DNA from 3 places in the Arthrobacter sp. 05L428 genome. Region 2 is predicted to be linked to each of the others. Evidence: riboswitches for the same ligand, from Rfam matches in the RefSeq annotation. Region 2 holds a riboswitch; each other region holds the start of a gene.
What was found. A riboswitch is a leader RNA that binds a small molecule or an ion and turns the genes downstream of it on or off. The one in region 2 is predicted to bind thiamine pyrophosphate.
Positions count from the first base shown of each region.

Region 1: another riboswitch for thiamine pyrophosphate. It lies ahead of AC1DH3_RS10005 (ECF transporter S component); the one in region 2 lies ahead of thiC (phosphomethylpyrimidine synthase ThiC).
Region 3: another riboswitch for thiamine pyrophosphate. It lies ahead of thiO (glycine oxidase ThiO); the one in region 2 lies ahead of thiC (phosphomethylpyrimidine synthase ThiC).

Region 1 is NZ_JBFTNW010000004.1:38,477-45,967, forward strand. Features, by position in the region: gene AC1DH3_RS09975 (Na+/H+ antiporter subunit D) at 1-579, shown strand, start outside; gene AC1DH3_RS09980 (Na+/H+ antiporter subunit E) at 576-1,121, shown strand; gene AC1DH3_RS09985 (MrpF/PhaF family protein) at 1,118-1,396, shown strand; gene mnhG (monovalent cation/H(+) antiporter subunit G) at 1,386-1,784, shown strand; gene AC1DH3_RS09995 (DUF4235 domain-containing protein) at 1,806-2,069, opposite strand; gene AC1DH3_RS10000 (heme-degrading domain-containing protein) at 2,106-2,651, opposite strand; TPP riboswitch at 2,798-2,941, shown strand; gene AC1DH3_RS10005 (ECF transporter S component) at 3,011-3,643, shown strand; gene AC1DH3_RS10010 (ABC transporter ATP-binding protein) at 3,657-5,276, shown strand; gene AC1DH3_RS10015 (energy-coupling factor transporter transmembrane component T family protein) at 5,273-6,076, shown strand; gene AC1DH3_RS10020 (UDP-N-acetylglucosamine 1-carboxyvinyltransferase) at 6,173-7,491, shown strand, end outside.
Region 2 is NZ_JBFTNW010000001.1:939,679-947,169, reverse strand. Features, by position in the region: gene AC1DH3_RS04395 (VOC family protein) at 1-92, opposite strand, end outside; gene AC1DH3_RS04390 (amidohydrolase family protein) at 173-1,273, opposite strand; TPP riboswitch at 1,368-1,475, shown strand; gene thiC (phosphomethylpyrimidine synthase ThiC) at 1,444-3,288, shown strand; gene AC1DH3_RS04380 (alpha/beta fold hydrolase) at 3,356-4,090, opposite strand; gene ffh (signal recognition particle protein) at 4,190-5,776, opposite strand; gene AC1DH3_RS04370 (glucose-6-phosphate dehydrogenase) at 5,927-7,315, shown strand; gene AC1DH3_RS04365 (P-II family nitrogen regulator) at 7,472-7,491, opposite strand, start outside.
Region 3 is NZ_JBFTNW010000001.1:543,954-551,444, reverse strand. Features, by position in the region: gene AC1DH3_RS02660 (DUF3311 domain-containing protein) at 1-281, opposite strand, end outside; gene mctP (monocarboxylate uptake permease MctP) at 1-3, opposite strand, end outside; gene AC1DH3_RS02655 (thiazole synthase) at 468-1,277, opposite strand; gene thiS (sulfur carrier protein ThiS) at 1,283-1,519, opposite strand; gene thiO (glycine oxidase ThiO) at 1,516-2,811, opposite strand; TPP riboswitch at 2,802-2,922, opposite strand; gene thiE (thiamine phosphate synthase) at 2,949-3,677, shown strand; gene AC1DH3_RS02635 (ferritin-like fold-containing protein) at 3,674-4,345, opposite strand; gene AC1DH3_RS02630 (RNB domain-containing ribonuclease) at 4,386-5,891, shown strand; gene AC1DH3_RS02625 (DEAD/DEAH box helicase) at 6,210-7,491, shown strand, end outside.

The DNA.
Region 1 (7,491 bases), on a different contig from region 2:
GTGACCGGCCTGATCGAGCGCCGCGCCGGGAGTTCCTCGGTGGACCGGATCGCCGGGCTGGCCAAGCTCTCGCCGCTGCTGGCGGTGCTGTTCTTCGTGCCGGCCATGAACCTGGCCGGGATCCCGCCGTTCTCCGGGTTCCTCGGCAAACTGGGCCTCCTGCAGGCCGGCGTCGCCCTCGGCACCCCGCTGGCCTACGCACTCGTGGCCGGCGGCGTGCTGACCAGCCTGCTGACCCTGCTGGCCATCGCACGCGTCTGGAACCGCGCCTTCTGGCGCAAGCCCGAGGACGCCGAACATCCCGATCCCGTGCTGCTCGCCGCCCCCGCCGACGCGGCCACCGGCCACCGCGCGGGCCAGCAGAACGTGACCCTGCTGCCGCGGACCATGGTGGGCTCCACTCTGGGCCTGGTGCTGTTCGGGGTGGCGCTGACGGTGTTTGCCGGGCCGCTCTTCCGGGTGGCGGACCAGTCCGCCGGGGAGATGCTGAACCGGTCCGCCTATATCCAGGCCGTGCTTGGGGACGAGGCGCCGGTTCCGGTAATCGCCCAGCCGATGCGGCAGGAGGGCGGCAAATGACACGGAAGAGGGTCTCGCTGCGCCAGGAGCTGCCGCTGCTGGTCTGGCTCGTTATTGTCTGGGGCGCCCTGTGGCAGGACTTCAGCGCCGGAAACCTGCTCTTCGGCGCCCTGATCGCGGTGGTGGTGGCCCGGCTGTTCTACCTGCCGCCGGTGGAACTGGGGGGCCGCTTCAACGTGCTGCGCGCCGTGCCGTTCGCGCTGGTCTTCCTGGCCAAGGTCGTGGCGGCCAGCTTCCAGGTCCTGTACCTGGCCGTGGTCCGTGGTCCGCGGGTGATCAGCGCCGTCATAGCCGTCCCGCTCCGCAGCCATTCAGACCTGCTGGTGACCGCCACGGGACACGTCATTTCCCTGATCCCGGGGTCCGTGGTGGTGGAGGTGGACAGGTCCACGTCCACGCTCTACATCCACGGCATCAACGTCCGAGACGCCGAGGACGCGGCGAAGCTCCGCAAGGAGGTCCGCGACACGGAGGCCGGGCTGATCCGGATCATGGGCACCAGGGCCGAACTGTCCGCACTGAAGCAGGAGGCCGGGGCATGATGCCGCTGGTTTTGACCATTACCGCGGTCGTGCTGTCGCTCGCCGCGGCCGGCGCGATCATCCGCATCGCGCGGGGGCCCTCGCTGCTGGACCGGGTGCTGGCCGCCGACGTGCTGCTGGCCATCCTAGGCGCGGCGCTGTGCATCGACATGGCCGTGAACCGGCACCTGAACAACCTGATGCTGCTGGTGTCCATCTCGATCATCGGCTTTGTCGGTTCGGTGACGGTGGCCCGATTCGTGGCCGACCGGAGGAAGCAGCCCAATGAGTCCTGACACGATTTCCGCCGACGCCGTAATCGACACCGTCTCGGCTGTGTTCATGGTGGTCGGGGCGCTGATGTCCCTCGGCGCGGCCATCGGCCTGCTGCGGTTCCCCGACCTCATGAGCCGGATGCACGCCGCGACCAAGCCGCAGGTGCTGGGGCTTTTCCTGCTGCTCTGCGCCGTGGGGCTGCAGCTGCGCACCTGGTGGGTGTGGCCGGTGCTGGTGGTCGCGTGGATCTTCCAGCTGCTCACAGTGCCGGTCTCCGCCCACATGGTTGGCCGCGCCGGCTACCGCACCAAGCACCTGCACCCCGAGCTGCTGAGCGCCGACGAGCTGGAAGCCGTGGTGCAGCAGGCGGCCGGCAAGCGCGGATTCACGGACGACGACGACGAGTAACGCCGCCGGCGGCGATATGGCTTAGACCAGGTCCTGGGTCTTGGCGAAGCGGGTGATCGCCCGCTGCGTGCCGCGGTTGGCGAGGACCTGGATGATGGCGCTGACCGAGGCCGAAATGAGGGCGAAGGTCAGGGCCTGGCGCAGGGTGGTGGGGACGTCGTCGTCGTGGCCCTTGGGCGGTTTGTTGCCGGTGGTCTTTTCCCAGACGGTGTCGACTACCTTGGTGCCGACGAAGCCGGCGAGGAGGCTGACGCCGGTGCCAAGCAGTTTGATGAAGATGTTCATACTTCGTACTCCTTGCGGGAGGAAACAGGGCTTCCCCTAGCCTAGCGTCCCCGGGCGGCCGAGGATTTCGGTCAGTGCCTCGACCACCAGCTCGTGGTCGTCCTTCTGCGGCAGCCCCGACACCGTGACGGTGCCTACCACCCCGGTTCCGCGCAGGTAGATGGGGAACGAGCCGCCGTGGGCTGCAAACTCCCGCTGGTCGAACCAGGCGTTGTCCTCGATCCTCTGACCGGCAGCACGCGCCCGCAGGCCCACCAGCAGCGACGGGACTTCATACCGCACCGCGGTGCGCTGTTTGGCCTTGATCCAGCGCTCATTGTCCGGGGTGGCGCCCTCCAGTGCGGCGTGGAAGAGGACCTGATCGCCCTTGCTGATGTCGATGGCGATCGGGTAGGAGCGCTGGCGGCCGAGTTGGACCAGGAGGAGGCCCAGGTCCAGCGCGTCGTCCTTGCTGAAGGACCGGAACTGCAGTTCGTCGATTTCGGCCAGGATGCGGCCGATGAGCGCGGCCAGGGATCCCGGCGGCTGTGGTTCCGCGGAGTCCGGGTCGTACTCGGGGGAAGGCACTGGTGCGTCGGTCATGGGACTCAGCTTCCGTTAGGTGGCCGCCGCCGCGCAAGCCCAACTGACTCGCAGTTGTTGCCGTTATGAGCCCTCAAAACGACAACGACTGCGAGTCACTTGGGAGTGCCGCCGGGTGTAAACTGAGCCAGCCCACAAGGGCGATTTAGATACGACAGGGGAGCGCCGCCGTCGGGCATCACTGGAGAAATCCAAGGTAACCGTAGGTGGGCGCTGAGAGTGCGGACAGCCGCAGACCCTCGAACCTGATCCGGTTAGTACCGGCGCAAGGGAGTCGAGTTCTCAGGGTGCCCGGCACCCGTGGCGAAGGCCGCGGTGCCGCCGGAGCACCCTCCCCTCCTGTTCCTCAGGAGGACGATATGACTGACATTTCTGCGAAGCAGACACTGACCACCGGCAAATACAGCTGGCGCGTGGTCGACATTGTGGTGGCCGCGTTGATCGCTGTTGCCGGCGGTGTGATTTTCTGGGCCTGGTCCCAGGGTTCCAACCTTGTTTCCGTCCCGCTCAACGCGGTCTACCCGCCGCTGACCGGGCTCTACGCCGGCGGCTGGATGATCCCGGCGGTGCTGGGCATGCTCGTTATCCGCAAGCCCGGGGCGGCGCTGTTCTGCGAAGCGGTGGCCGCCACCGGCGAGCTGATCATGGGCTCGCAGTACGGCACCACCGTGCTGATCTCCGGCATCCTGCAGGGCCTGGGCGCCGAACTCATCTTTGCCGCGTTCCTGTACAAGAAGTTCAACCTTCCGGTGTCCCTGCTGGCCGGTGCCGGTGCGGGCCTGTTCTGCGGCCTGAACGACTCCTTCCTGCCCTGGGGCTGGAACATCGCGTACGAAACCGGTGACAAGCTCGCCTACATCATCTTCTGCGCCATCTCCGGAGCGGTGATTGCCGGGGGACTGTCCTGGCTCGCCACCCGCGGCCTGGCCAAGACCGGGGTGCTGGCCTCGTTCGGGTCCCGCAAGGCGGCATCGGAACCCGTCTTCTCCTGATGCCCGCACACGCATGAGGTCTGTCGACGACGTACGCCCGGCCGCGGTCAGCGCCCGCGGCTGGGGCTGGCGGCACGCCGGCCGGGCCCGGCCCGCCGTGAGCGGCCTGGACCTGGACATCCGTCCGGGCGAGCGCGTGCTGTTGCTGGGCCCGTCCGGCGCCGGCAAGTCCACGCTGTTGCACGCCCTGGCCGGTGTGCTGGGGGACAGCACTGCGGCAGCCGCGTCCGCTGCTGCTTCCGCTGATGCCGAGGACTCCGATGAGACCGGCAGCCTGCTGATCGACGGAGCCCCGCCCAGGGCCCGGCGCGGGCGGGCCGGGCTGATGCAGCAGGACCCGGAGACCCAGGTGGTGCTGTCGCGGCTCGGCGACGACGTGGCCTTCGGGGCCGAAAACCTCTCGGTCCCCCCGGCGGACATCTGGCGGCGGGTGGGGGAGGCGCTCGACGACGTCGGGCTGGGCGGCCTGCCGCTGCATCACCCGACGTCGTCGCTCTCCGGAGGCCAGAAGCAACGGCTGGCGCTCGCCGGGATCCTCGCGATGCGGCCCGGGCTGCTGCTCCTCGATGAGCCCACCGCCAACCTTGACCCGGCCGGTGTCCTGGAGGTCCGCGACGCCGTGGGACGGTGCCTGGACAAGACCGGGGCCACCCTGGTGGTGGTGGAGCACCGGGTTGCTGTCTGGAAAGACCTTGTGGACCGGATCGTCGTGCTGCAGCCCGGATCCGCCACGGACTCCGCCGTGCTGCTGGACGGGCCCCCGGACCTGGTCCTGGAGCGGGCGCGGGACATGCTCATCTCCGCCGGCGTCTGGGTGCCGGGCCATGTGCCCGCCACCCGGGCCCGCCGCGGCCGAACAGGACCCGAAGGGGACGCCGGGGCCGGCCAGCTGCTGCTGGCCGCAGAGGAACTGGCCGTGTCCCGCGAACGGCCCCGCCGCACCGGTTTGCTGCGGGGCTTCAGCACGGTAATACCCGTCCCGGTGCAGTCCGGCATCACGGCCCGGGTCCGGGCCGGCCAGGCGCTGACCATCACCGGCCCCAACGGTTCCGGGAAGTCGACCTTCGCCCTGACCCTGGCAGGCCTGCTCTCCCCGGTCTCCGGCGCGGTGTCCGCCACCACCGAGCTGAGCGCCGGCGCAGGCATCGATCCGTACAAATGGAGGGCCCAGCAGTTGATCGCCAGGATCGGCACGGTGTTCCAGGAACCCGAGCACCAGTTCGTCACCGGCAGGGTGCTGGACGAACTGATGTTCGGTCCCCGCCAGCTGGGCCGCGGCGAAGAACGGGTCGACGAGCTGCTGGAACGGCTCCGGCTCCGCGAACTCGTGGACGCCAACCCCTACACGCTCTCCGGCGGGGAAAAACGGCGGCTCTCCGTGGCCACGGTGCTGGCTGCCCACCCGCAGGTGCTGGTGCTGGACGAACCCACCTTCGGCCAGGACGCCAACACCTGGGCGGAACTGGCCTCCTTCCTCTCCGAGCTTCTCGACGCCGGGACCGCGGTGGTCTCGGTGACCCACGACGCGGAGTTCAGCGAGGTCCTGGGCGGCACCGAGCTGAAGCTCGGCGCACCGCAGTCGGGCGCGCCGGGACTACCCGGCAGGACGAATCCGGGGGTGGCGGCGCCATGAGGGACGCCCTGACCCTGCGCGGAAACCACGCTCTGCTGACCCGCGCCAACCCGCTGGCGAAATTCTCCGGCGTCGTGCTCATCACGGTCGCGCTGGCGCTGTCCATCGACTGGGTGTCCGCGTCCGTGGCGCTCGCCTTCGAACTGCTGCTGTTCCCGCTGGCGGGCCTGACCCTGGCCCTGCTCTGGCAGCGCGGCTGGCCGCTGATCCTCGCGGCCGCCGTGGGCGGCTGGAGCACCGCGATCCTGGCCCCGGACCATGGCAGGATACTGCTCGACGTCGGCGTCTGGTCCATCACCGAGGGCTCGCTGCAGCTCGGGCTGGGCTTCCTGCTGCGCGGCCTCGCGATCGCGCTGCCGGCGGTGCTGCTGATGAGCTGCACCGACCCCACGGACCTGGCCGACGCCCTGGCGCAGCAGGCGAAGCTGCCGCACCGTTTCGTGCTCGGCACCCTGGCCGCGATGCGGCTGGTGGGGCTCATGGCCGAGGAATGGCAGACCATCGGCATGGCCCGGCGAGCCCGCGGTGTCGGCTCGCACGGAAACCCGGTGCAGCGGCTCAGGGCCACGCTGGGGCAAAGCTTCGGGTTGATGGTCCAGGCCGTCCGCCGCGCCTCCCGGCTCGCCGTGACCATGGAAGCACGGGGCTTTGGCGGCGCGCAGCGGACCTGGGCCCGGAAGGCGACGTTCAGCCGGCTGGACGCGTGGGTGGTTCTCGGGGGCCTGCTGATCTCAGGTGCCGCCGTGGCCGCAGCCGTCGCTGCCGGGACGTGGAACATGGTGTTCCTCGGCCAGCAGTAGCCGCTACATATCGCACGAGATGGATATTCTGTGAGCTTTATTGCAGTTCTGGGGATTTGGCCCGTCAAAATAGCTCATCCGTGATATTTATTGCATATGACTCAACAGACTGCTGAATATGTCGGCGCCGTACTCCGGGACGCCCGCGGCGAGAAGGGCTGGACTCAGGGACAGCTCGCGGCCGAGCTGGGAACCAGCCAGAGCGCCATCGCCCGGATGGAGCAGGGCAAGCAGAACCTGAGCCTGAAAATGATTGAGCGGCTCGAATCCATTTTCGGCCGCGCCATCGTCAAAGTCGGCCGGCCGCAGATGACCCACCTGCGGGTGGAGGGCGGCCGCACGCTCTCCGGCGCCGTGGACGTCAACAGCAGCAAGAACGCCGGCGTCGCGCTGCTGTGCGCGAGTCTCATCAACCGCGGCACCACCGTCCTGCGGCGGCTGGCCCGGATCGAAGAGGTCAACCGGATCGTGGAGGTCCTGACCAGCATCGGCGTCGAGTGCACCTGGCTCGACGCGAACGACCTGCAGATCCGCCGACCGGCCGTGCTGGACCTCGACTCGATGGACGTCGAGGCCGCCCGCCGCACCCGCAGCGTCATCATGCTCCTCGGCCCGTTGCTCGATGAGTCCAGCGAATACCGGCTGCCCTACGCCGGTGGCTGCGACCTTGGCACCCGCACCGTGGAGCCGCACATGCAGGCCCTGCGCCAGTTCGGCCTCAGCGTCGAGGCGAAGTCCGGCTTCTACAGCGTGCAGGCACCGCCGGCAGACGGCCACGACCGTTCCTTCGTCCTGAGCGAGCGCGGCGACACCGTGACCGAAAACGCCATCATGGCCGCCGCCCACCGCCGCGGCACCACGATCATTCGCAACGCCAGCCCAAACTACATGGTCCAGGACCTCTGCTTCTACCTGCAGATGCTGGGCGTGGAGATCGACGGCGTGGGAACCACGACGCTGAAGATCGTCGGCCGCCCGTCGATCGACGCCGACATCGAGTATTTCCCGTCCGAGGACCCGATCGAGGCGATGAGCCTGATCACCGCCGGCATCGTGACCAACTCCGAAGTCACGATCCGCCGCGTCCCGATCGAGTTCATGGAGATCGAACTGGCGACCCTCGAGCAGATGGGCCAGCGGCTGGAGGTATCCGCGGAGTACCTTGCCCGCAACGGCCGCACCCGGTTGGTGGACGTCACCACCAAACCCTCCGAGCTGCGGGCGCCAACGGACAAGATCCACCCGATGCCATTCCCCGGCCTGAACATCGACAACCTGCCGTTCTTCGCCGTCATCGCCGCCAACGCCCACGGCCAGACGATGATCCATGACTGGGTCTACGAGAACCGGGCCATCTACCTGACCGAGCTGAACAAGCTGGGCGCCCAGGTCCAGCTGCTGGATCCGCACCGGAT
Region 2 (7,491 bases):
GTCATCAGCTTCATGTCGCCGACCTTGAGCATCACGGTGCCCATGGTGAGTTCGGCAGGAAGGAGATCCTGGGTGCTGGCTTCTACGGTCATTGAAACGCTCCGGTGGTTCTGTGGCCCCCGACCTTCGGCGACCCTCGTAGAGTTAAATTACTTGAAGCTTCAATTTATTCCTAATGGCCGGGGATGCTCCCCTGTACCAGTTCGCCGCGGAGCACGATGCCCCTGAGCTCGCGCAGGGTGCCGAGATTCCCGCGCGGATCCTCGGCGCAGACCAGGACGTCGGCACTGGCACCTTCTGTGATCGCGTCGGCTCCGAGCCAGTCGCGGGCGGCCCAGGCCCCTGCGTCGAGGGCGGCGCCGGCGGGGAGCCCGGCGCCGTGCAGGGCCTCAAGTTCGTCGACGATGCGCCCGTGCTTGATCACACTCCCCGCGTCCGTCCCGGCGTAGATGGCGACCCCGGCCTCATACGCCTCGAGGATCCGTTCGGCGCGGCGTTCCCAGAGCCCCAGCATGTGCGCCGCGTAGCGGGGGAACTTTGCCTTGGCCTGGGCCGCGATGTCCGGGAAAGTGGCGATGTTGATCAGGGTGGGGACAATCGGGACACCCTGTTCGACGAAGCGCGGCAAGTGCCGGGGAAGCAGCCCGGTTCCGTGTTCGATGCAGTCGATGCCGGCGTCGAGCATGTCATCGAGGGTGTCCTCCGCGAAGCAGTGCGCCGTGACGCGGGCGCCTTCGTCGTGGGCGGCCCGGACCGCGTCCCTGACGCTCCGGGCCGGGAAACTCGCAGCGAGGTCGCCGGCGTCGCGGTCGATCCAGTCCCCCACCAGCTTGACCCAGCCGTCCCCCGCGCGGGCCTGCTTGCGTACGGCCTCCACGAGGTCCTCGGGTTCCACCTCGACGGCGAAGCCCCGCAGGTACCGCCGCGTCCTGGCGATGTGCCGCCCGGCGCGGAGGATGCGTGGCAGCTCGCGCCGTTGCTGGATCCAGCGGGTGTCATGAACGGCGCCGGCGTCGCGGACCAGCAGGGTACCGGCGTCGCGATCGGTCAGGGCCTGCCGCTCGGCAACTTCCTCGGGGACATCCCCGCCGGGTCCGAGCCCGATGTGGCAGTGCGCATCGACCAGCCCGGGGATCACCCAACCGTCCAGGACCAGGTCCGGCGCGGCCGCGGGGCGCCGGAAGGTCAGGCGGCCGTCCACGGCCCACAGCCCGCGCCGCTCTTGGTCGGCTCCGGTGAGGACCGGGCCGCTGAACTCGATGATGCCGCTCATGGCCTAAAGCCTAATCCGCATCGCGATCCGCGGGCCTAGCCCGCCCAGCCCCCCAGCCCCTCGACGGCTTCCCGTCGGCCTGTGGTAGCTTCGTCTACGACCACACGGGTGCCCTTGCAGGGGCTGAGATCGGGCTGACGCAGCCTGCGACCGTTGAACCTGTCCGGGTAATGCCGGCGAAGGAAGTGAGTATCTCTTTGAGCGCAACAAATCCACAGCAGAGCCCTGCCCAGAATGGGAACAGCGCCGCAGCAGCTACCGTGACGCAGTCCCTGAAGTCGCATGCCCTCGCGTACGTCGAGGACGGCGGGATCCGCGTCCCGGTAACCGAAATCGCCCTGGCACCGTCCCCTGGCGGCGTCGGGAATCCTCCGTTCCGGGTCTACCGCACCGCGGGCCCGGGCAGCGACCCGGTGGTGGGACTCGCCGCTTTCCGCCGTGACTGGATCGCCGGGCGCGCGGACACGGAGCCGTACAGCGGCCGGGAACGCACTCTGCTCGACGACGGCAAGTCCGCGGTCAGGCGCGGCGCCGCCTCGGCTGAATGGCGGGGCGCACCGCCCGAGCCGCGTCGCGCCGTCGAAGGCCGAACGGTTACCCAGATGCATTATGCGCGGCACGGCATCGTGACACCGGAGATGCGTTTCGTCGCGCTGCGGGAGAACTGCGACGTCGAGCTTGTCCGCGGCGAAGTCGCCGCCGGCCGGGCCATCATCCCAAGCAACATCAACCACCCGGAGTCCGAGCCGATGATCATCGGGAAGGCGTTCCTGGTGAAGATCAACGCGAACATCGGCAACTCCGCGGTAAGCAGTTCCATCGCCGAGGAGGTCGACAAGCTCCAATGGGCCACGCAATGGGGGGCGGACACGGTGATGGACCTTTCGACCGGGGACGACATCCATACGACCCGCGAATGGATCATCCGCAACTCGCCCGTCCCCATCGGCACCGTCCCGATCTATCAGGCACTGGAGAAGGTGAACGGCGAAGCAAACGCCCTGACCTGGGAGATCTTCCGTGACACGGTGATCGAACAGTGCGAGCAGGGCGTCGACTACATGACGATCCACGCCGGGTTGCTGCTGCGGTACGTCCCGTTGACCGCCAACCGGGTCACCGGCATCGTGTCCCGCGGAGGTTCCATCATGGCTGGGTGGTGCCTCGCACACCACCAGGAGAACTTTCTCTACACGCATTTCGACGAGTTGTGCGAAATTTTCGCCCGCTACGACGTCGCCTTCTCACTCGGCGACGGCCTGCGGCCGGGGTCGACGGCGGACGCCAACGACGCTGCCCAGTTCGCCGAACTGGACACCCTGGCGGAGCTCACGCAACGGGCCTGGGACTTCGATGTCCAGGTCATGGTGGAGGGCCCGGGACACGTGCCGTTCCACCTCGTCCGGGAAAACGTGGAGCGCCAGCAGGAACTCTGCAAGGGCGCGCCCTTCTACACGCTGGGGCCGCTGGTCACGGATATCGCACCGGGCTATGACCACATCACCTCGGCGATCGGCGCCACCGAGATCGCCCGCTACGGGACCGCCATGCTGTGCTACGTCACGCCGAAGGAGCACCTCGGCCTGCCCAACAAGGACGACGTGAAGACCGGCGTGATCACCTACAAGATCGCCGCCCACGCCGCCGATCTTGCCAAGGGCCACCCCGGAGCGCACGAACGCGACGATGCCCTATCCAAGGCCCGGTTTGAATTCCGTTGGCGGGACCAGTTCGCGCTGTCCCTGGACCCGGTGACGGCTGAGGCATTCCACGACGAGACTTTGCCGGCGGAGCCGGCTAAGACAGCCCATTTCTGTTCGATGTGCGGGCCGAAGTTCTGCTCCATGCGGATCAGCCAGGACATCCGGGACGAGTACGGTTCGGCGGATTCCCGGGCAGCCTTGGCACAGCTGGCGGACGGAATGCGGAGGAAAAGCGACGAATTTCTGGCGGCCGGAGGCAAGGTCTACCTGCCCGAGCCCACCGTGGGCGCACAGTCAGCGGTACAGGCCTAGGCACAGGCACAGCCCTAGGCCGCGGCCGGGCGCCTGCCCTGCGGGGTAGGCGTCCGGCCGGCCACTCCTACGAGGCGTGGGCGTGCCGGCTGCGGTTGACGTCGGCGATGAACGTGCGGATGGCGCGGTCGCCCTCTTTTGAGTCCTGCGGCCGGTGCCCTCCGGGTGCGGTGCGGTGCAGGGCGCCCGTCTCCCTCAGGTAGCCGGCGATTTCCTCGTAGAGCGGCTCCCAGCCACCGGTAAGGACCAGGGTGGGCACGCCGGGAACGATGTGCAGCGGCGCTTCCCACGGCGGTGCCTGCAGCCGCAGCCGGCGCGCCGCCCGGAGGGCCTCCGGCGTCATGGCTCCCGGGGCGCCGGCGGCGAAGGCACGGCGGACGAATTCCCGCTGGAAGTCGTCGTCGCTGAGGCTGTGCCGGACGTCGAAGAGCGGCTGCATGAGCGCCCGGTGCGCAGCGCTGGCCGGGAGCTCCGCGGTCAAGGACAGGCAGGCCGGCTCCACCAGGGTCAGCGACTGCACCAGGTCGGGGCGTTCGACGGCCGCCATCATCGCCGCGATCGCACCCTGCGAATGGGCCACCACGTGGCCGCCGGCAGCGCCGCGGCCGTCGTCGGCCAGGGCCCGCAGCACAATTGCGGCGTCGGCGGCGAAGTCCGTCTCCTGCGGCTCGGCGACGGCGTCAAAGCCGTGCCGCCGCAGGAACAAGGCGTCGTAGCTCAGCGCCATGCCGTGCTGCTTCGGCCACGCCGCGGCGCCAAAACTGCCGGCCCCGTGGACGAAAACTACGCGCTGCTTGAACATGCCCTAAGCCTATGGCACCGGTCCGTCATCGAAGCCGACGACATCCTGCACGCCGACATCCTGGCCACCGAGGTACTGCCAGCGCCAAGGCGGCTTCCGCTACTTGCTGCCGCCGAGGAACTTGTCGAAACCCTTGGGCAGGTTCAGCTGGGACGGGTCGAATTCCCCGCCCTGCTGGCCGAAGGCCGCACCGGTGGGCACAGCCTTGGGGCCAGCGGCGCGCCGTGCCTCCGCGTCCTTGAGCTCCTGCGCGGCCTTGGCCGGGTTGCCGGAGCGGGCTTTCTTCTTCGGTGCGTTCTTGGCCCCCTTGCGGGCTCCGCCGCCGCCCATGCCGGGCATCCCCGGCATCCCGGGCATCCCTCCGCCGGCGGCCATCTTCTTCATCATCTTCTGTGCCTGCGCGAAGCGTTCCAGCAGGCCGTTGACCTCGGAGACGTGCACGCCGGAACCGCGGGCGATGCGGGCGCGGCGGGAGCCGTTGATGATCTTCGGGGCCACCCGCTCGTGCGGGGTCATGGACCGGACAATAGCCTCGACCCGGTCAATCTCACGCTCGTCGAACTGCTCCAGCTGCTGCCGGATGTTCTGCGCGCCCGGCATCATCATGAGCATTTTCTTCATCGAGCCCATGTTGCGGATCTGCTGCATCTGGGCGAGGAAGTCCTCGAGGGTGAAGTCTTCCTGGTCGGCGAACTTCTTCGCCATCCGGGCCGCTTCGTCCTTGTCCCAGGACTTCTCGGCCTGTTCGATCAGGGTGAGCACGTCGCCCATGTCGAGGATGCGCGAGGCCATCCGGTCCGGGTGGAAGAGCTCGAAGTCGTCCAGGCCTTCGCCGGTGGACGCAAACATGACCGGCTTCCCGGTGACCGACGCGACGGACAGCGCGGCACCGCCGCGGGCGTCGCCGTCGAGCTTGGAGAGCACGATGCCGGTGAAGTTGACGCCTTCATCGAAGGCCATTGCCGTGTTGACGGCGTCCTGGCCGATCATCGAGTCGATCACGAAGAGGACTTCGTTGGGGACGATGGCCCGGCGGATCTGGCGGGCCTGTTCCATCATTTCGGCGTCGACGCCAAGCCGGCCGGCGGTGTCCACGATCACGACGTCGTGCAGCGTGCGCTTGGCTTCCTCGACGCCGGCACGGGCGACGGCGACCGGGTCACCGGCAGGGTGGTCCAGCTCGGAGGAGGTGGCCCCCGGGTGCGGGGCAAAGACGGGAACGCCGGCCCGCTGGCCGACAACCTGCAGCTGCGTCACGGCATTGGGGCGCTGCAGGTCGCAGGCGACCAGCATGGGGCTGTGGCCCTGCGCCTTGAGGAACTTGGAAAGCTTGCCGGCGAGGGTGGTCTTACCGGCACCCTGGAGGCCGGCGAGCATGATGATGGTCGGCCCGGTCTTGGCCAGCCGGATCCGGCGGGTCTCGCCGCCGAGGATCTCGACGAGTTCCTCGTTGACGATCTTCACGATCTGCTGGCTCGGGTTCAGCGCACCGGAGACCTCGACGCCGAGGGCCCGCTCGCGCACGCGGGCGGTGAACTCCCTGACCACCGGGACGGCAACGTCGGCGTCCAGCAGGGCACGCCGGATCTCGCGGACCGTGGCGTCAACGTCTGCCTCGGTGAGGCGGCCCTTGCCACGGAGGTTCTTGAAGGTTGCTGTCAACCGGTCAGAGAGTGAATTGAACACGCGCCGTGCACTTCTTTCAGTGGATCTACAGCTGGCGGCCAGTGCGGCACGCCAGAGTCGTGACTGTTTCGCCGGAACGAACTGCCTCGACAACGGGACTCGACTATCTAGGGTACCAAGACCCGCCTTCAAGATGGCATGCTGGCTTAGGTGACCAGTCAACCAACAGTAAAAACCCTGCTCATCCTCGGCGCCTCGGGCGACCTTACCGGCAGGCTGCTGCTGCCGGGACTGGCCCGGCTGGTGGCGAGGGGCCACGCATCCGGCCTCACCCTGGTGGGCGCGGGCTCGGACGACTGGACTTCGGAACAGTGGCTGGAACGCCTTGAGACCTCCTTCGCCGACGCCAACTCCCAGGCCGACTCCAGCGGCAAGCGGGAGCTGAAACGGATCCGCGAAAGCACCAGCTACCACCAGCTGGACGTCACCGCCGAAGGGCAGCTGGCCAGCCTCTTGGCCACGCTGGAAGGACCGGTGGCTGTCTATTTCGCCCTGCCGCCGAAGATCAGCCAGCTGGCCTGCGAAGCCCTGACCCCGGAGCAGGTCCCCGCCGGGACCCGGCTGGTGATGGAGAAGCCGTTCGGGTCCAGCGAAGAATCGGCACGGGACCTGAACAAGACCCTGGCCGCACTGGTCCCGGAGGACCACATCCACCGGGTGGATCACTTTCTGGGCAAGGCCACGGTACTGAACATCCTGGGCCTGCGCTTTGCGAACACCTTCCTGGAGCCGGTGTGGAACCGGGACTGCGTCGAGAAGGTGGAGATCATCTTCGATGAGGACCTCGCGCTGGAAGGCCGGGCCCGCTACTACGACGGCGCCGGCGCACTGCGCGACATGATCCAGAGCCACCTGCTGCAAATCATGGCCCTGATGGCAATAGAACCGCCCGCTTCGGTGGACGAGCGGGACCTGCGCGACGCCGTCGCCACGCTCCTGCGGGCCAGCAGCATCAAGGCGCCGTACGCCAAGAACACCCGCCGCGCCCGGTACACGGCAGGCTCCATCGACGGCCGGAAGGTCCCGGACTACGCCAAGGAAGAGGGCGTGGACGCGTCCCGCAACACCGAGACCCTTGCCGAGGTGCAGGTGGACATCGACAACTGGCGCTGGCAGGGCGTGCCGTTCATCCTCCGCTCAGGCAAGGCGCTGGGCGCCATGCGCAAGGAAGCCGTGGTCACGTTCCGGCCGGTGCCGCACCTGCCCAAGGGCTTCACCGGGGTGGACTCCCCCAACCAGCTGCGCATCGGCTTCGGCCCGGACACGCTGCAGTTCGACGTCGACGTGAACGGCCCCGGCAACGTGCTCAGCCTGGACCGGGCCACCCTGAAGGCGGAACTCAGCGCCTCCGAGCTGCTCCCCTACGGTGAAGTGCTTGAAGGGGTGCTCACCGGCGACCCGCTGCTGTCCGTGCGCGGTGACACCGCGGAAGACTGCTGGCGTATCCTCGAACCCGTGCTCAAGGCCTGGGCCCGTGACAGCGTCCCGCTGGAGGAATATGCCGCCGGCACGCCCGGTCCGGAGGGCTGGCCGGCGTAAGGCAGGCGGCGCCCGACGTCGGGCGCTCCCGCAGGCGCTAGCGGCCCCAACGCACGCAACAAAAAATGCGGGCCGGGCACCTTTCCAGGTGCCCGGCCCGCCGTCGCAACCCCCGATCGCGGTCCGCTCGCGCGGCAGCGGCTGGAGGGCTGCAGCCTAGATGGCTGCCGCGCCGC
Region 3 (7,491 bases), 400 kb from region 2:
CACCGCTCCTCCCCCGCAGCGGCCGCCCCGCGGACGGATTCACGGCGACGGCGGTCCTCCCTGGTGACCAGCCAGTAGGAGATCCCCACCAAGGCCGCGGTGACCGGGATCCATGCCATCTGATACCAGTAGAAATACGGGATACCCGCCAGCCGCGGTTCGTCGAAGGCGTACGCGGGCACAACCAACGGAACCACAATGGCGACGAGCAACAGGATTCCGGACACTACATAGGGACCCGGCTTGGCCGGCCCCCGCGTTGGCACATCAGGACTGGACATGGACGCCTCCTCACCGAGACGGGCCCCCGGAGCGGGAAGGCTTCCCGGGACGTGCCGGCGGCCTGCGGACCGTGCAGTGCAGCGGTCGTTACCCAACAGGATAGACACTGGATTTAATCTTCAACAGTGCCTTTAATCACGGTTTGGCGAGGCGAACGGGCCTGGACGGGAGCGGCGCCGGGGCCCCTACAGGAACTCGGCGCGTCCTTCCATCGCGGACGACGCGAGGGCATGCTCGCGGCGCGGGATCCGGCCGGCCCGTCGCGCCAGCCGGCCGGCGATGACGGCGTGCCGGAACGCCTCACCCATCAGCGCCGGGTCCTGGGCACGGGTCACGGCGGTGGCGAGCAGCACGGCGTCGCAACCCAGTTCCATCGCGAGCGCGGCGTCGGAGGCGGTGCCAATTCCTGCGTCGAGCACCACCGGCACCGAGGCACGGGAGACGATGAGTTCAATGTTGTGCGGATTCAGGATGCCCAGGCCGGTGCCGATCGGGGCGCCCAGCGGCATCACGGCCGTGGCGCCGAGGTTCTCCAGCCGGAGGGCCAGGACCGGGTCGTCATTCGTGTAAGCGAAGACCTTGAAGCCGCGCGCCACCAGCTGTTCGGTTGCCTCCACCAGTTCCAAGGCGTCGGGCAGCAGGGTGTGCTCATCCGCGATCACCTCGAGCTTCACCCAGTCCGTCTCCAGCGCTTCGCGGGCCAGTTCGGCCGTGAGGACGGCGTCCCGGGCGGTGAAGCATCCGGCGGTGTTGGGCAGCACCCGGATGTTGTGGTCCGCCAGCAACTGGAACAACGAGCCGCTCTCGGCTGGAGAGTAGCGACGCATGGCCACCGTCGTGAGTTCCGTTCCGGAGGCCACCAGCGCGGCTCCGAGGCCGTCCAGGCTCGGCGCACCGCCGGTGCCCATGATCAGGCGGGAGCCCAGTTCCACTCCGTCAACCGTCAGCAGATCCCGGCGTGCCTGCTGCGTTTCCTGCATTGCTGTTGCTTCCATGCCCTCTATCCTCCCTGTACTGCCGTAACGAGTTCGACGTCGTCGCCCTCGGCGAGCGCGGTCGCGTGCCACTGGCTGCGCGGCACCACCTCGGCGTTGCGGGCGACGGCGACGCCCAGTTTCCGGCCGTCCGTGGCCCGGCCGTCGGCGGCCAGCGTCCGGCCGGTCACCCCGCTGACCAAGGCGCTGATAGTGGCGCCGTCGGCGAGGGCGTGCTGCGCTCCGTTGAGCCTGATATTCATGCTGTCGTCCTGTCTTTCGCTGGAGCGTCCGCGGGTGAAGCGTCCCGCTCGGATGAGCCGGGGGCTGGAGAAACCGGGCGGCGGCTGGAGAAGCGGTCCGGGCGGAAGCCCTCCCAGCGCCGGTCCGGCTCTCCGTCCAGCAGCGCCCGGCAGATGGCGGCGGCCGCCGGGGTGAGCAGGACCCCGTGCCGGAAGAACCCGGTGGCAATGATGAGTCCCTCGACGTCCTGTCCGGATCCAGCGCTGGCCACGCGCCCTAGGAGCGGGGCGTTGTCCGGGGTCCCGGGGCGTGCCCGCGCCGTGGCCTCGAGCAGTTCCAGCTCGGCAACGGCCGGGACCAGCTGCTGGGCATCACGCAGAAGCTGGTACACGCCGCCGGCAGAGACGGCGCCAGCCTCGGAGGGCGCATCCTCCCGCTGGGTTGCGCCGATCACGACCGTGCCGTCCTCCCGCGGGACGATGTAGACCGGAACCCCGCGGACCAGGCCCCGCACGGTCGAGCGCAGCAGTGGCCGGAGCCGTGCCGGGACCCGGAGCCGCAGGATGTCCCCGTAAACCGGACGCAGCGGCAGGGACAATCCCCCGGGCAGGCCATGCAGTTCCGCCGCGGCCAGGCCGTTGGCTACGACCGTCTCGCTGGCGCGGAGCTCTCCGCCGCCCTCGAAACGGATGCCGGCGACGCGGCCGCCCCGCCAGAGCAGCCCGGCCGCGCGGCGGGGCACGGCCGTGAACCGGCTGTCGGCAGCCAGCAGTGAACCGATCCTGGCCAGCAACCGGCGCGGATCCACCTGGTGGTCGGCCGGGATGTCGAAGGCGCAGGAGATACCGGGGCTGAGCAACGGTTCGCGGCTGCGTGCTTCACGGACGGTCAGCGGCTTCACGGCCAGGCCGCAGGCCTGCTGCGCGGCCCGCAGGTCGGCGAGCGCCCGGCGGTCGGCCGCGTCCGCGCCGACGGCGAGGGTCGGCGTCGTGAGATATCCAGTGCCGCCGCCGTCAGTGCTGCCGCCGGCCAGGCCGGCGGCGAACTCCGGCCACAGCCCTGAGGCTTCCAGCATCAGGGCCAGGAGCTCCTCCTCCTGGTAGTGGAGTTCACTCACGGGCGCCAGCATGCCGGCGGCAGCCCAGCTGGCGCCGGTGCCGGGGGCGTCGTCGACCAGCGCGACGGTACGGCCAGAACGGCGGGCCTCCCAGGCGATGCCGTGGCCGATCACTCCCCCGCCGATCACGACGACGTCGTAATAATCCGAGGATGGGCCCGGTGGTGTGGCGGGTGGTGCGACGGATACGTCCATGGGTTCCTTCCCTACGCCGGTACTAGCCGGATCAGGTCAAGCGGTCGGCTCTGACGCCCTCTCAGCCCGTCGGCCGTCTGGCGGCCCGCGCGGGCTCCCGCGGTATGCGCCCAGTTTAGAGGAACTAGGCTTGGGGCATGAGCCAGGATGTCCACACCACCGCCCGCCTGTACCTGTGCACCGATGCCCGGAAGGAGCGCGGTGACTTCGAGGACTTCGTTGACGCTGCCTTTTCCGGCGGCGTCGACATCATCCAGTTGCGGGACAAGTCGCTGGAGGCGGCCGAGGAGCTTGAGCTGCTGGAGGTCCTGCACTCCGTGGCGCGGCGGCACGGCCGGCTCTGGGCGGTGAACGACCGTGCCGACCTGGCCTCACTGGCAGGGGCGCCGGTGTTCCACATTGGGCAAAAGGACATCCCGTTCGCCGCGGCACGGGATTTCCTGGGCAAGGGCACCGTGATCGGCATGTCCACGCACACGCCGGAACAGGTGGATGCGGCCATCGCGGCGTCCCCGGGCCGGGGCGGGCTGGACTACTTCTGCGTGGGCCCGGTCTGGGCCACCCCCACCAAGCCGGGCCGCGCCGCCGTCGGGCTGGACCTGGTGCGCTACGCCGCCGCGGCGATCGTCCGGGCCGAGGCCGCCGATGTCGGGAAAGTCGCCGGGGTGGTGCCGTGGTTCGCGATCGGCGGCATCGACCTGGGCAACGTGGCGCAGGTGGTCGACGCCGGAGCCAGAAGGATTGTGGTGGTCCGGGCGATTACCGAGGCCGCTGATCCTGCCGGGGCCGCGCGTGCCCTGCTCGCCGCGCTCGACGCCGGGGCGGACGCCGACGCCGACGTCCACAGCGGCGCCGCGGACAACTAGCCGGCTAGTCCCAGCTCTGACATCCGACGGGAATGGGCGGCGGCAAGCTCGGCGGTCAGGGCGCGGGCGAGTTCACCGGCCCGGTCCTCGTCCGTGCCGGTCAGGCCGCCGAGGAAGGCGTGCTCCACGCTGACCCGCTGGGCCTGGGTAAGCGCTTCGCCGAGCAACCGCCGAGCCCACAGGGCCAGCCGGGACGCCAGCCGCGGATCGTCGGCGAGCGCGGCCTTGAGCCGGTCCCGCAGCACAACCGTCGCGTCCCCGGCCGCCTGGACCAGTTCGATCAGCCCGGCCGTCCCGGCGTCGACATAGCCCGAAATGGACCGGTAAAAGTCCGCGGAGACCGTGTCGATCACGTAGGCCTTCATGAGCGACTCGTGCCAGTCGGCGGGGCGGGTGCGCTCATGGAAGTGGTCCACCGAAGGCTGGAACGGCAGCATGGCCTCCTCCGCGTCAATGCCCATCTCCGCCAGCTTCGCGCAGACCAGTTCAAAATGCTGGAACTCGATGACGGCGAGGCCGCCCAGCACCGCCCGGTCGTGCAGGGTGGGCGAATACCGGGCGTCGGAGGAGAGCCGTTCGAAGGCCGAGAGCTCCCCGTAGGCCATCACGCCCAGCAGGTCCCGGAGGAAACGGTTGTAGCGGGCGGGCTCGGCCGGGGAGGTGCTCATGCTTCAAGACTAGTAGCGGAAATCGGGCTAACCTGATTCCGTGTCTCATCATCGCCTGACTCCGAGCGTCCGCCAGCAGAAGAACCAGCTTGCCCAGGCGCTCAACGCACTGCGCACCGTTCTGGAGCTGCCCGGGCCGTTTCCGGAAGCCGTGCTCCGGGACGCCGAGGCGGCCGTCGCCTCCCACGAGCTGCCGGAACTGGATTTGACTCACGTGGAGTTCGTGACCATCGACCCGGCGTCCTCGACGGACCTGGACCAGGCCTTGTTCATTGACCGCGCCGGCGACGGGTACAGGGTTTTCTACGCGATCGCCGACGTCCCGTCCTTCGTCGCCCCCGGCGGCGCGCTCGACGCCGAGACCCGGCGCCGCGGCCAGACGTTCTACACTCCGGACGGCCGCATCCCCCTGCACCCCGAGGTCATCAGCGAAGCGGCCGGCAGCCTGCTGGCGGGCCAGCTCTGCGCGGCCTTCGTCTGGGAGTTCGAGCTCGACGCCGCTGCCGAGGTCTCCTCCGTGCTGGTCCGCCGGGCACAGGTCCGCAGCCGGGCCAAGCTCAGCTACCAAGGTGTGCAGGCCGAACTCGACGGCGGTACCGCGGACCCCGTTCTGCAGTTGCTCAAGGAAGTCGGCAGCAAGCGGGTGGAACTGGAGCGCCTGCGCGGCGGGGCCAGCCTGAACATGCCGGAGCAGGAGATCGAGCAGCTGCCCGACGGCGGCTACCGGATCGTCGCGGCGCCGCCGCTGCCGGTGGAGGACTGGAACGCCCAGATTTCGCTGATGACCGGCATGGCCGCAGCGGAGCTCATGCTGCAGGGCAAGGTCGGCATCCTGCGGACCATGCCCGCCCCGGATGAGAGCTCGCTGCGGCACTTCCGGCGCCAGACCGGCGCACTCGGCAAGCCCTGGGACGGCCGGATCAGCTACGGCGAATACCTGCGCACCCTGGACCCCACCGACCCGCGCCAGCTTGCCATCGTGCACTCGGCCGGGATGCTCTTCCGCGGCGCCGGCTACACCCACTTCGACGGCGCCGTCCCGGAGGACGCCATCCAGTCCGCTATCGGTGCGGCGTACGCCCACTCCACCGCCCCGCTGCGGCGCCTGATCGACCGCTTCGTCCTGGTCATCTGCGAGGCCCTGTCCAATGGCGCCGAGGTTCCGGGCTGGGCCCGCGAAGCCCTCCCGTCGCTGCCGGCCATCATGGCGGCTTCGGATCAACTGGCCGCCAAGCTGGAGCGGCTGTCGCTGGACACCGTGGAGGCGGCCCTGCTGAGCAACCACATCGGGCAGGAGTTCGACGCCGTCGTGATCTCGGGCTCAAAGCCCGCGAAGAACGGCGGCACGAACGGAAACGGTAAGGGCAGCAACGGGAACGGGAAGAGCAACGGGAACGGCAATGGCCCGTCCGGGATCGTGCAGATCGCCGAGCCCGCGGTGACCGCACGGTGCCCCGGCGAGCTGGAGCCCGGCACCCAGGTCCGGGTGCGGGTCGTATCCTCGGACATCGCCACGCGGGAGGTCCGGCTCGAACTCGTGGGCTGATGTTTCGCCCGGCTTGCGCCCCGCAGCCGTGCCACTGGCGCGCCGCACCGCGGGCACCGGTCGAGGTTCCGAACGGCGAACAGCTAGACTGGAAGGGTAGTAATGGATGCCCGGTCGTTGATTTCCATGTTTTTCGAATTCAACAAGCCCGCCCCTACGCGATCTTGAGACACACCCGCTGGTCCCAGTGCCAGCATTTAGATAGCCCGCGATCGGCTTCCACTGGACTTGCTTGCGCTCCTGAGCGTGCTCCGGAACGGCCCTCGGCCGGCCCCGTTGAGCAAGCAGCGCAGCCCAAATGAATAAGGAAACTCCCCTGTGAGTGAATTGCACACGCACCAGCTTCTTACCGACGAGTCCGGCACGGAATCGATCGAGCCGGAAGAGACCATCATTTCGGACGAAACCCCGCACGAAATCGCGGAAAAGTCCTTCGCCGACTACAACGTCCGTGCCGACATTGTTGAATCCCTTGCCGACGCCGGAATCACCCACCCGTTCCCGATCCAGGCCATGACGCTGCCGGTCGCACTGAGCGGCCACGACATCATCGGCCAGGCCAAAACCGGCACGGGCAAGACCCTCGGCTTCGGCATCCCGGCCCTGCAGCGCGTCATCGGACGCGACGACGCGGGCTTCGCCGACCTCCCGGCCCCCGGCGCACCGCAGGCCCTCGTGATCGTGCCGACCCGTGAGCTCGCGGTGCAGGTCGCCGGCGACCTGCAGAACGCCGCCCGCAAACGCAACGCCCGCATCACCACGATCTACGGCGGCCGTGCTTACGAGCCGCAGGTCGAGTCGCTGCAGCAGGGCGTCGAGATCGTCGTCGGCACCCCCGGGCGCCTGATCGACCTCTACAAGCAGAAGCACCTCGTCCTCAAGAACGTCAAGATGGTCATCCTCGACGAGGCCGACGAGATGCTGGACCTCGGCTTCCTGCCGGACGTCGAGACCCTCATCGCAGGTACCCCGGCCGTCCGCCAGACGCTGCTGTTCTCCGCCACGATGCCCGGCCCGGTCGTCGCGATGGCGCGCCGCTACATGACCAAGCCCACCCACATCCGCGCCGCGGATCCCGAGGATGAGGGCCTCACCAAGCGCGACATCCGCCAGCTGATCTACCGTGCCCACAGCATGGACAAGATCGAGGTGGTGGCTCGGATCCTGCAGGCCCGCGGACGAGGCCGGACCATCATCTTCACCAAGACCAAGCGCACCGCCGCCAAGGTCGCCGAGGAGCTCGTGGACCGCGGCTTCGCTGCGGCCGCCATCCACGGCGACCTCGGCCAGGGTGCCCGTGAGCAGGCGCTGCGCGCCTTCCGCAACAACAAGGTGGACGTTCTCGTCGCCACTGACGTCGCCGCGCGCGGCATTGACGTCGACGACGTCACGCACGTGATCAACTACCAGTGCGTCGAAGACGAGAAGATCTACCTGCACCGCGTCGGCCGCACCGGCCGCGCCGGCAACAAGGGCACCGCCGTGACCTTCGTCGACTGGGACGATATGCCGCGCTGGGGCCTGATCAACAAGGCCCTCGGCCTGAGCGTGCCCGAACCGGTGGAGACCTACTCCTCCTCGCCGCACCTGTTCGAGGAGC